Regions from separate parts of the Kocuria himachalensis genome, predicted to be linked through region 2. Evidence: riboswitches for the same ligand, from Rfam matches in the RefSeq annotation. Region 2 holds a riboswitch; each other region holds the start of a gene.
The links. A riboswitch is a leader RNA that binds a small molecule or an ion and turns the genes downstream of it on or off. The one in region 2 is predicted to bind S-adenosylmethionine.

Region 1 (3,991 bases), on a different contig from region 2:
ACGGGGCGCATCCGGTTCATCGCCATGCCCACGGCCATGCCGGCGATCCCGGACTCGGCCAGCGGGGTGTCGAAGCACCGGGTGCGGCCGAAGCGCTTCGTCAGCCCGTCGGTGATGCGGAAGACGCCGCCGAGGGTGCCGACGTCCTCGCCGAAGACGACGACGGCGTCGTCGGCGGCCAGCGCGTCGGCCAGAGCGGTGTTGAGCGCCTGGGCGAAGGTGGCGGGCGCGACCGCCGGGGCCTCGCCGGCCGGGGCGGGGGCGTGCAGGGTGCTCACTGTCCGGTCTCCTCTCGGGCGAGCTCGGCGGCCAGGAATCGCTCCTGCTCGGCGAGCTGCGGGGTCTGCTCGGTGAAGACGTGGCGGAACAGCTCGAGCGGGTCGATCTCCACGTCGGCGTTCATGCCGTCGCGCAGCACCGTGGCGACGTCCTCCGCGGCGGCGGCGATGCGCTGCTCCACGGCGTCGTCGAGCACGCCCTCGGCGCCCAGGTAGGCGCGCATCCGCGTCACCGGGTCCTTGGCGATCCACTCCTGCACCTCGGCGTCGTCCCGGTAGCGGGTGGCGTCGTCGGCGTTGGTGTGCGCCTGCATGCGGTAGGTGTGCGCCTCGACGAGAAGGGGCTCGGACTCGGAGCGCGCCAGGTCCACGGCGCGGCGCAGGGTGGCGAGCAGCGCCACGAGGTCGTTGCCGTCCACGCGCTCGCCCGCCATGCCGTAGCCGACCGCCTTGTGGGCGAGGCTCGGCGCCGCGGACTGCTGGGACAGGGGCACGGAGATCGCGTAGCCGTTGTTCTGCACGAAGAACACGACCGGCAGCTTGAACACGGCCGCGAAGTTCAGGGCCTCGTGGAAGTCGCCCTCGCTGGTGGCGCCGTCGCCGCACATCGCCAGGACCACGGTGTCCTCGCCGCGCAGCTTGGCGGCGTGGGCCACGCCCACCGCGTGCAGCAGCTGGGTGGTGAGCGGGGTGGACTGGATGCCCACGCAGTGCTCGTACGGGTCGTAGCCGCTGTGCCACTCGCCGCGGAAGATCGCCATGACCTGCATCGGGTCCACGCCCTTGGTCATCACCGCCACGGTGTCCCGGTAGGTGGGGAACAGCCAGTCGCCCTCCTCGAGGCACAGGGCGGCCGCCACCTGGCAGGCCTCCTGGCCGTGGCTGGACGGGTAGACGGCCATCCGGCCCTGGCGGACCAGAGCGGAGTTCTGATCGTTGACCCGCCGTCCGACCACCAGCTTCTCGTAGGCGTCCAGCAGGACGTCCCGGGCGGGCAGCGGGTACTCGTGGCCGGGGCCGGTGCCCTGCTCCTCGGGGGCGAGCAGCCTCCCGCTCGGGTCGACCATGCGGATCTCGCCGCGGGCCGGGAGCATGTACTGCTCCGGCGTGATGCCGAAGGTCTGGGAGGCCCGGAGGATGGGGTCCCCGGGGGTCTCGACGGTCTGGCTCATGGTGTCCCCTCGGTCGGTCCCCGGTCCGCTCGCGGGCCCGGGGAGGCAGGAAGGCTGGTGCAGCTCTGTCTCCCCAGTATGGGAACCGGACATGGTTCGTATCCACAGAGCCGGGAAAATGCAGAAGACTGAGACAGACAGTGCACTACGCGTGGACGAAATGTTCTAGTGTGGCGTGGAGCACACGCATTCGTCCGGCACGTTCCGGACGCTGCGACCGACCCGCCCCGAAGGAGCCCGCCGTGCCCTCGACCCCCGTGCCGCTGGACGAGACCGACCGGAAGATCCTCGCGGAGCTGTCCCGGGACGCGCGGCAGTCGGTGACCTCGATCGCCGCGGCCGTGCACGTCTCCCGGGCCCACGCCTACGCCCGGATCAACCGGCTCCGGGACGAGGGGGTGATCCTGCGCTTCAGCACCGTGATCGACCCGGTGCGGGCGGGCCTGCAGGCCTCCGCCTACGTGACGCTCAAGCTCCAGCAGAACACCTGGCGGGAGCTGTGCGCCCAGCTCCGGGCGATCCCGGCCGTGCACCACATCGCCCTGGTGGGCGGGAACTTCGACGTCATGCTCCTCGTGCGGGCCGTGGACACCGTGCACCTGCGGCAGGTCATCTTCGAGCACGTCCAGCAGCTGCCCGGCGTGGTGGACACCCAGACGTTCCTGATCTTCGAGGACATCGACACGCGGGCCTGACGCCCGGGCCCGGCACGTCCGCCGCGCACGGCCGGCGTCATGAACCGTCACGGTCGTCATCTTCCGTCGCGGAGGGACAGCCACTACCTCTGCGCATAGTGTTGTTCCAGCTTCACGAGACGTGACCGCCAAGCTCCGACTTGGTCACGCACCAACCCCATGCTCATTGGGTGGTTCGGATGAGGAAGCGGCCTGCATCTTCCGCGGCGTGCCCACCGGGCCCGAGCGGATGACCGGTGCGGGTAAGAGCAAGCGCACAGGAGCAGCGCCATGTCCACCCCCGTGACCGATCACGACCTCGCGACCCGGCAGATCCACGCCGGCACCCACGACCAGGTCACCCAGCGCACCCTGACGGTGCCGATCTACCAGACCGCGGCGTTCGAGTTCCCGGACTACGAGGCGGCCCGGCAGATGTTCGCCCAGACCCGGGCGGGCTTCACCTACACCCGCACCGGCAACCCCACGGTGGCCGTGCTCGAGCAGCGGATCAGCGACCTCGAGGGCGGCGCGGGCGCCGTGGCGACCGGCTCCGGGCAGTCGGCCGTGGCCGTCGCGCTGCTGGCCCTGCTCGGCCAGGGCACCGGCAAGCACCTCGTGGCCTCCGAGAAGCTCTACGGCGGGACGGTGGACCTCCTCACCGACTCCTTCGCGGACTACGGCATCGAGGTCTCCTTCGTGGACCCCACCGCCCCGGGGGCGTGGGCCGCGGCCGTGCGCCCCGACACCCGCGCGTTCCTGCTCGAGTCCATCGGCAACCCCCTGGCCACCCTCCCGGACCTGCCCGGGATCGCCGACGTCGCCCGGGCCGCCGGGGTGCCCGTCGTCGTCGACAACACCCTCGCGTCCCCGGCCCTGTACCGGCCGCTGGAGAAGGGGGCCGACATCGTGGTGCACTCGGCCACCAAGTTCCTGGGCGGGCACGGCAACGCGCTCGCCGGGGCGGTCGTGGACGGCGGGACCTTCGACTGGTCCGCGCGACCCGACAAGTGGCCGCAGTTCACCCGGGCCCGCGCCCGCTGGGGAGGGCTGAGCCTGGTCGACAAGTGCGCCGGGGCCAGCCCCTACCTGCACCTCGTCCGCGCCAAGTACGTGCACGACCTCGGGACCACGCTGTCCCCGTTCAACGCCAGCCAGATCCTGCAGGGCACCGAGACCCTGGACCTGCGCGTGGCCCGCCACACGGCCTCCGCGCTGGCGGTGGCCGAGTTCCTGGCGGAGCACCCCGCCGTCGCCCGCGTCCACCACCCCGGCGTGCCCGGGGACCCCGGCGCCGGGATCGCGGCCCGCGACTTCCCGCGCGGGACCGGCTCCGTGTTCTCCTTCGACCTCGCCGCCCCGGACGACGCCGTGGGACCGTTCATCGACGCGCTCCGGCTGTTCAAGCTGGTCGCCAACATCGGCGACACCCGCAGCCTCGTGGCCCACCCGGCGGCGATGACGCACTGCCGCCTGACCCCCGAGCAGCGCCGGGCCGGCGGGATCGCCGAGACCACGATCCGGCTGTCGATCGGCCTCGAGTCCCCCCAGGACCTCGTGGCCGACCTCGGCCAGGCCCTCGACACCGTCGTCGACACCGTCCAGACCTCCCGGAAGTGAGCACCGCCATGACATCCTCCACCGAGACCCGCACCCGCCACCGGGGCTTCACGACCACCGCCGTCCACGCCGGCCAGGAGCCCGACCCGCTGACCGGGGCGGTCATCCCGCCGATCTACCAGACCTCCACGTTCGCCCAGGACGGGATCAACGTGCTCCGCGCAGGGCACGAGTACAGCCGCGGCTCCAACCCCACCCGCAGCGGCTTCGAGGAGCAGCTCGCGGCCCTGGAGCGCGGCGAGCGCGG
Region 2 (3,991 bases):
CCGGCTCGCCGTGCACCAGCACGTCCAGGCCCAGCTCCTCCTGCAGCCGCACGACCCGCTCGATCTCCTCCCGCAGGAAGGCGTCGTACGCGGCGTCCGTGAGGGCGCCGGCACGGTGCCGGGCGCGGGCCGCACGGACCTCGGCGGTCTGCGGGAAGGAGCCGATCGTGGTGGTCGGCAGCGGGGGCAGCGGCCCGGACGCCGTGAAGGACCGGCCCTCCTGCGCGGCCCGGCGGACCTCCGCCGCCGTCCGCCCGATGTCCGCGGCGGTCAGGGACCCGGCGCGCTCGCGGACGGCCGCGTCGCGGACCCCCGCCGCGTCCTGCCGGGTGCGGCGGGCCTCGGCCGCCTCGGCCAGCTCCTGCGCGACCGACTCCGTCCCGGCGGCGAGACCGCGGGCCAGGGTGACGACCTCGCCGACCTTCTGGTCGGCGAACGCGAGCCAGCTCCGCAGCTGCGGGTCCAGCCGGGTCTCCTCGGCCACGTCGTGCGGGACGTGGAACAGGGACGTGGAGGAGGCCACGGACACCTGGGCGCCCCCGCGGGCCAGCTCCCCGAGCTGGTCGAGCCGGCCGGCGAGGTCGGCCCGCCACACGTTGTGCCCGTCCACGGCGCCGGCCACGAGCACGGCGGAGTCCTCGCCCTGGAAGAACTCCAGCTCCTCGGGCGTCGGGGTCGCGCCCTTGACGAGGTCGAGGTGCAGGGCCTCCACCCCGGAGCAGGCCAGGGGGTGCAGCAGCGGCCCGGGGGAGCCGTAGGAGGTGGTGACGAACAGCTGCGGGCGCGCCGTCACGGCGGTCAGGGTCGTGTAGGCGTCCCACACGGACGCGGCGAGCTGCTCGGCGGGGACGTGCTGGTCCGCCACGAGGGCCGGCTCCTCCAGCTGCACCCAGTCCGCGCCGGCCGCGGCGAGCTCGCCCAGCAGCTGCGCGTACACGGGCAGCAGCTCGGGGAGCCGCTGCAGCGGGTCGAAGCCGGCGGGGGCGTCGTCGTCCGCCTTGGCGAGGAGGAGGAAGGACACGGGGCCCACGAGGACCGGGCGGACGGCGAAGCCGTGCGCGGCGGCGCGGCGGACGTCGGCCACGAGCCGGTCGGCGGTGGCGCGGAACGGGGTCTCCGGGCCGATCTCGGGCACGAGGTAGTGGTAGTTGGTGTCGAACCACTTGGTCAGCTCGAGCGGAGCGCGCCCGGCGTCGCCGCGGGCGAGCACGAAGCTCGCGTCGAGGTCGAGCCTGCCCTCGGTGTCGGCGAGGTCGGCGAAGCGGGACGGGACCGCCCCGAGGGCCACGGTGGTGTCCAGCACCTGGTCGTAGAGGGGGAACGCCGCGGGCAGCGACGAGTCCTGGGCGCCGAGGCCCAGCTCCACGAGCCGGCGGTGGGTCGCGAGCTGCAGGTCGGCGGCCGTCGACTCGAGCTCCTCGCGGGTCGAGCGCCCGGCCCAGTAGGCCTCGAGGGCCGTCTTCAGCTCGCGGCGGCGGCCGATCCGGGGGTAGCCGGTGATGGTGGCGGCGGGGAACGGGACAGTGGTCATGGTGGTCTCCTGAAAAGGGGTCGAGAGGTCGTGCGGAACGGTGGGGCAGTGCGTGCTCAGGCGGGGAGCAGCAGGTCGTCGAGCGGGACGGGCACGTGCGGGACGCGCGGGAGCTCCACGTGCTCCAGCAGGTCGAGCGCGGCCCGGTGCTCGTTGAAGGTGTAGAGGTGCACTCCGGGGGCGCCGGCGTCCAGGGCGGCGCGGGCCAGCCGCGCCGCGAAGGCCACGCCGGCGCGGTGCCGCTCGACGGGACCGGGTGCGTCCTCCAGCGCCGCGGCCAGACCCGGGTGGGGCGCCAGGCCGGCCAGCCGGCACAGCGTGCGCAGCCGCCGCGGGTCGGTGACCGGCATGATCCCCGGGACGATCGGGATGGTCACCCCGGCAGCGCGCGCCGCCGCGACGAGGCGCTCGTAGCGCTGCGGGCGGAAGTAGACCTGGGTGATCGCGAAGTCCGCCCCGGAGCGCTGCTTGGCCAGCAGCACCTCGACGTCGTGCCGGAACGAGGGCGACTCCGGGTGCCGGGTCGGGTAGGCGGCCACGCCTACGGCGAGCCGGCCGGCCGCCAGGGCCGCGGTGTGGCGCTGCTCGACCTCCCGCACGAGCTCCACGAGCTCGCCGGCGTGCCGCAGCTCGCCCGGCTCGGCCCCCGGCTCCCGGTCCCCGCGCAGGGCCAGGACGCCCCGGACGCCGCGTCGGACCAGCACGGCCACGGTCTGCTCCAGCTCGGCCCGGGTGCTGCCGACGCACGTCAGGTGCGCCAGGGGCCGCAGGCTCGTGCGGGCCAGGAGGTGGTCGAGCAGGGCGAGCGAGCTGTCCCGGCGCTGCTCGTCCCCGCTGTACGTCACCGAGACGTGGTCGGGCCGGGTGGGCTCGAGCTCCTCGATGGTCCGCAGCAGCGTGTCGGCGCTCGCCGCGCTGCGCGGTGGATACAGCTCGTAGGACAGGGACGGCGGCGCCGGCCGGGGGATCGGGGGTGGTGTCACGTTCTTCCTCCAAGGGTCACCCCGAGGGAGGGCAGCAACCGTCCCGGGGTGGACCCGGAAGGGAAGCGACAGCTCCATCGGTCCTGGCGGGAGCACCGTTCCGCCCACCCCGTGGCGGGGGCGCGGATGGTTGCTGCGGCGTCGACGAGCCAGGTCTCTCGGCCGCTCTGGATAGATGCAGGACCCATTCCAGCGGCTGCCCCGCCGTGCTGCCAAGTGCGGACGCCCAGAAGACGCCGGTGCGCCGACTGTGACGACCGGGACGTCACAGGACGCAACACGGACGCACGTCGACGCACCGGCGGGGGACCACGGTCCTGCGCCCCGCGCCCACTCGCCATAATGGACGAGCCACCCCCCGCCCCGGACCGCAGGAACGAGTGCCCATGCCCTCCACCCCCCGCATCGTCGCCGTCGTGCCCTGCCACAACGAGGAGACGGCCGTCGCGCGGGTCGTGACCGACCTGCACGCCGCGGTGCCCGGCATCGAGGTGCACGTCTACGACAACTGCTCGACCGACGGCACCGTCGAAGCCGCCCGGCGTGCGGGGGCGCACGTGCGGCGCGAGGACGAGAAGGGCAAGGGCAACGTGGTCCGGCGGGCCTTCGCGGACCTGGACGCCGACGTCTACGTGCTCATCGACGGCGACGACACCTACGACGTGGCCGACGTCCCTCTCCTGATCGAGACGCTGCTCGCCGGACCCTACGACCACGTGGTGGGCGTGCGCCGGCAGGTCACCAGCACCGCCTACCGGTCGGGGCACGAGTCCGGCAACAGGTTCTTCAACGCGCTCGTCACCTTCGCCTTCCGTCGGAGGGTCTCCGACATGTTCAGCGGCTACCGGGTCTTCTCGCGCCGCTTCGTCAAGTCCTTCCCCGGTCTCTCCCGCGGGTTCGAGATCGAGACGGAGCTGACCGTGCACGCCGTCAACGCGCGGATGCCGCAGACCGAGGTCGCCGTCGGCTTCCGCGACCGGGCGGAGGGGAGCGAGAGCAAGCTGCGGACCTACCACGACGGCTTCCGGATCCTGGGCGTCTTCGGGCAGCTGCTCTTCCACGAGCGCCCGTTCTTCGTCACCGGTGCCGTCTCGCTGGCGCTGTTCCTGCTGGGCCTGGTCCTCGGCCTCCCCGTGGTCGCGGAGTTCGCCGGCACCGGACTCGTCCCGCGCTTCCCGACGGCGCTCCTGGCCGCCTCCCTGATGATCCTGTCCGGGGTGTTCCTGCTGATGGGCGTGCTGCTCAGCGGCCAGGCGAAGATCCGCCGGGAGACCTCCAGGCTGTTCTACCTGCGGCAACCGGCTCCCCCCTGGAACGGCGGGGACGGTCAGGAACGGACCGGGTCCGGCGGCACGGAGCGCCGGCGGCAGCTGCCGTGAGCGCGGGGCGGGAGGGGCTGCGGTCGCGACTGGTCCCTCTGCTGCCCTGGGCCCAGGGGCTGGGGATGCTCCTGGTCCTGCAGTTCGCCCTGTTCGGG
Region 3 (3,991 bases), on a different contig from region 2:
TCGGCACCCAGGCGCTCGACGTCGTGCGGGCCGCCCGCGAGCTCGAGGGCGCGGCCCCGTTCACCGTGGTCGCCCTCGCCGCCGGAGCACGCCACCTCGAGCTGCTCGCCGACCAGGCCGTCGAGACCCGCGCCGCGGTCGTGGCGACCAGCGGCACCGGTCAGGACGCCGCCCGGCTGGCACGGCTGATCGCGGAGCGGGCCGCGCCCGCCGGGGCGGCGGGCTACCGCCCGGACATCGAGCACGGGCCCGGCGCGGCGTCCGCGGCCGCCGCACATCCCGGCGCGGACCTCGTGCTCAACGGCATCACCGGCTCCATCGGGCTCGCGCCCACGCTGGCGGCGCTGCGGGCCGGGCACAAGCTCGCGCTGGCGAACAAGGAGTCGCTGATCGCCGGCGGCGCCCTCGTGAAGGCCGCCGCCGCGGCCACCGGGGACCCGGACGCCCTGATCCCCGTGGACTCCGAGCACTCGGCACTCGCGCAGGCGCTGCGCGGCGGCACCGCCGGAGAGGTCGACCGGCTCGTGCTGACGGCCTCCGGCGGACCGTTCCGCGGCCGGTCCCGCGCGGAGCTGGAATCGGTCACGCCGCAGGACGCGCTGCGCCACCCGACCTGGGACATGGGCCTGATGGTGACGACGAACTCGGCGTCCATGGTGAACAAGGCCCTCGAGGTGCTCGAGGCCCACCTGCTCTTCGACGTCCCCCTCGAGCGCATCGACGTGGTGGTGCACCCCCAGTCGGTCGTGCACTCCATGGTCCAGTTCGTGGACGGCTCCACCCTCGCCCAGGCCTCGCCCCCGGACATGCGCCTGCCCATCGCCCTCGGCCTGGCCTGGCCCCACCGGGTGCCCGGCGCCGCCCGGCCGTGCGACTGGACGCGCGCCGCGGAGTGGACCTTCGAGCCCCTCGACCCGGTGGCGTTCCCGGCCGTCGAGCTCATCAAGGCGGCGGGGGAGCGGGGCGGGACCTTCCCCGCCGTGTTCAACGCGGCCAACGAGGAGGCGGTGCACGCCTTCCACGACGGCCGGATCCGGTTCACCGCCATCGTGGACACGGTCGAGGCGGTGCTGGGCGAGCACGACGACGGCGGCCCGCTGGAGCTCGAGGCCGTGATGGCGGCCGAGCGCTGGGCCCGCCGGCGGGCCCGCGAGGTGATCGCCGGCTGACGGAGCGGGCCGCGGTCCGTGCTACGATTCCCGGCGGATGACGAGTCCCAGCGCGAAGCTCTGGCTAGCTGGGCGGCAACCCTCTCCCGTAGTGGGGTGCCCCAGGTGACCATCCGGCCACGGCGCGACGACGCAGCCGGCGGCAAGTACGGTTCGACCGCTCCGCGCCCACCGGCGCGACGACGCCCGCAACCGTGGACGCCGCCGGACCCTCGGGCCCTGGCGCCGACATCCGACTTCCTGGACCCATGGAAAGGCTCGACATGCGATCGCAGCGCCTCACCCTCCTCGCACTGGCCACCACCCTCAGCCTGACCCTCTCCGCCTGCGGAGGATCCGACCAGGCCGCCGCACCCTACGACGACGGCGTGATCAAGATCGGCACCGACGGCCGCACCCAGGTCCACGAGGCCTTCCTCGAGGAGGCGGAGGCGGCGGGGATCGAGGTCGAGCTGGTGGAGTTCACCGACTACAACCAGCCGAACGCCGCCCTCACCAGCGGTGACCTGGACATGAACTGGTTCCAGCACGGTGCGTTCCTGGCCGACTACCGGAACAACTCGGGCGAGGACATCGTCCCCATCGGTTCCACCTCGATCTACCCCCTGGGCCTCTACTCGGAGCGCTACGAGTCCCTGCAGCAGATCAAGGAGGGCGACGAGATCGCCGTCCCCAACGACGCGATCAACCTGGCCCGCGCCCTGCTCCTGCTCAAGTCCGCCGGTCTCGTCGAGTTCACCTCCGACACCACGGCGCCGTCCGAGCTGGACGTCGACGCCGAGAAGTCGAAGGTGAAGGTCACCCCGGTCTCGGCCGAGCAGACCGTCCTGTCCCTGAGCTCCACCGCCGGCGCGGTGGTGAACAACACCTTCCTGGCCCGGGCGGACATCGACCCCAACACGGCGCTCTTCTCGGACGGCGAGGACAACGAGAACGCCCTGCCCTACGTGAACTTCTTCGCGGCCACCGGCGCGAACAAGGACGACGAGACCCTCCACCAGGTCGCCGACCTGTTCCACACGGACGCCGTGCTGGCGGCCGAGCAGGCGGAGACCAAGAACACCGCGGTGTCGAAGGACGTTCCGCAGGACGAGCTGATCCAGGTCGTCGACCAGTACGCCGAGGACCTCCAGAAGTGACCGCGCCGCTCGGACCGGAGCGGGTCCCGCCCGGGGCGGGCGACGTCGTCGTCCGCTTCGAGGACGTCACCAAGTCCTTCGTGACCGGGCCCGCCCGGGCCCGCCGCGAGGTCGTGGCCGTGGACGGCGTCTCGCTGGAGATCCGGCGCGGCGAGATCTTCGGTGTCATCGGCTACTCCGGCGCCGGCAAGTCCACCCTCGTGCGCCTGATCAACGGCCTCGAACCCGTCACCTCGGGGTCCCTGACCGTGGAGGGCTTCGAGGTGGCCGGTCGGCGCGAGACCGAGCTGGCGCCCGTCCGGCAGGAGATCGGCATGATCTTCCAGCAGTTCAACCTCTTCACGTCCCGCACCGTCGCCGGCAACGTCGAGTACCCGCTCAAGCGGGCCGGCTGGCCGAAGGAGAAGCGCCGGGCCCGGGTGGCGGAGCTGCTCGAGTTCGTGGGCCTGTCCGCGCGCGCCGGCAACTACCCGGAGCAGCTCTCGGGCGGGCAGAAGCAGCGCGTGGGCATCGCCCGGGCACTGGCGACCAGCCCGAAGCTGCTCCTGGCCGACGAGTCCACGAGCGCCCTGGACCCGGAGACCACCCAGGAGGTGCTGCAGGTGCTGCAGCGGGTCAACCGGGAGCTGGGCATCACGATCGTAATCATCACCCACGAGATGGACGTGGTCCGGGCGATCGCCGACCGCGTGGCCGTGATGCAGGACGGGAAGGTCGTGGAGCACGGCTCCACCGTGGACATCTTCGCCCGGCCCCGCACCGAGACCGCCCGCCGCTTCGTCTCCTCCGTCCTGCACTCGGTGCCCGACGCCCGTGAGGTGGAACGGCTCCGCCGCGCCCACCGCGGGCGCCTGGTGATCGTGGACGTCGGCGACGGCGTGGACATCGGCGGGGTGCTCTCCGACGGCGCCGCCCGCGGCGTCCGCTTCACCATCGCCTACGGGGGGATCAGCGTGCTGCAGGAGCAGTCATTCGGTTCCCTGACCTTCGAGCTGATCGGGGAGGACACGGCCGTGCAGTCCGTGGTCGACGCGATGTCCCGCATCACGACCCTGAGAGAGGTGGCCGCGTGAACGACTGGTCCGTCCTGGGACCCGAGCTGCTGTCCGCGCTCGGGGAGACCCTCTACATGGTGGCCGTCACGCTGCTGCTCGCCGGTCTTCTCGGGCTGCTCGTGGGCGTGGGCCTCTACGTCACCCGCCGGGGCAACATCCTGGAGCACCGGGCGGTCCACGAGGTGCTCAACGTCGTGGTGAACTTCGTCCGGCCGATCCCGTTCATCATCCTGCTGGCCGCGCTCGGACCGGTCACCGAGGACGTCGTGGGGACCCGTCTGGGGCCCAACGCGGCGATCTTCGCGATGACCATCGGCGCGATGTTCGCGGTGGCGCGCATCGTCGAGCAGAACCTCATGAGCGTGGACCCCGGCGTCGTCGAGGCGGCCCGCTCGATGGGGGTCTCCCGGGCCAGGATCATCACCACGGTGATCCTGCCCGAGGCGCTGGGCCCCCTGGTGCTCGGCTACACCTTCCTCGTCATCGGCATCACGGACATGTCCGCGATGGCCGGGGCCATCGGCGCCGGCGGCCTGGGCGACTTCGCCCTGCGCCTGGGCTACCAGCGGTTCAACGACGAGGTCACGTGGGCGGCGGTCGCCGTCATCGTGGTCCTGGTGCAGCTCGT

Region 1: linked by a shared signal. The riboswitch ahead of ACYVM4_RS02780 (O-acetylhomoserine aminocarboxypropyltransferase/cysteine synthase family protein) and the one ahead of ACYVM4_RS14635 (methylenetetrahydrofolate reductase) in region 2 are both predicted to bind S-adenosylmethionine.
Region 3: linked by a shared signal. The riboswitch ahead of ACYVM4_RS09650 (MetQ/NlpA family ABC transporter substrate-binding protein) and the one ahead of ACYVM4_RS14635 (methylenetetrahydrofolate reductase) in region 2 are both predicted to bind S-adenosylmethionine.

Annotation. Positions count from the first base shown of each region.
Region 1 covers NZ_BAAGPL010000003.1:211,729-215,719, forward strand. Annotated here, with positions in the region: gene ACYVM4_RS02765 (alpha-ketoacid dehydrogenase subunit beta) at 1-278, opposite strand, end outside; gene ACYVM4_RS02770 (thiamine pyrophosphate-dependent enzyme) at 275-1,450, opposite strand; gene ACYVM4_RS02775 (Lrp/AsnC family transcriptional regulator) at 1,693-2,145, shown strand; SAM riboswitch class IV at 2,256-2,377, shown strand; gene ACYVM4_RS02780 (O-acetylhomoserine aminocarboxypropyltransferase/cysteine synthase family protein) at 2,416-3,744, shown strand; gene ACYVM4_RS02785 (cystathionine gamma-synthase) at 3,753-3,991, shown strand, end outside.
Region 2 covers NZ_BAAGPL010000019.1:477,677-481,667, reverse strand. Annotated here, with positions in the region: gene metE (5-methyltetrahydropteroyltriglutamate--homocysteine S-methyltransferase) at 1-1,531, opposite strand, end outside; gene ACYVM4_RS14635 (methylenetetrahydrofolate reductase) at 1,588-2,514, opposite strand; SAM riboswitch class I at 2,586-2,692, opposite strand; gene ACYVM4_RS14630 (glycosyltransferase) at 2,901-3,893, shown strand; gene ACYVM4_RS14625 (hypothetical protein) at 3,890-3,991, shown strand, end outside.
Region 3 covers NZ_BAAGPL010000015.1:82,089-86,079, reverse strand. Annotated here, with positions in the region: gene dxr (1-deoxy-D-xylulose-5-phosphate reductoisomerase) at 1-1,169, shown strand, start outside; SAM riboswitch class IV at 1,206-1,324, shown strand; gene ACYVM4_RS09650 (MetQ/NlpA family ABC transporter substrate-binding protein) at 1,433-2,308, shown strand; gene ACYVM4_RS09645 (methionine ABC transporter ATP-binding protein) at 2,305-3,381, shown strand; gene ACYVM4_RS09640 (methionine ABC transporter permease) at 3,438-3,991, shown strand, end outside.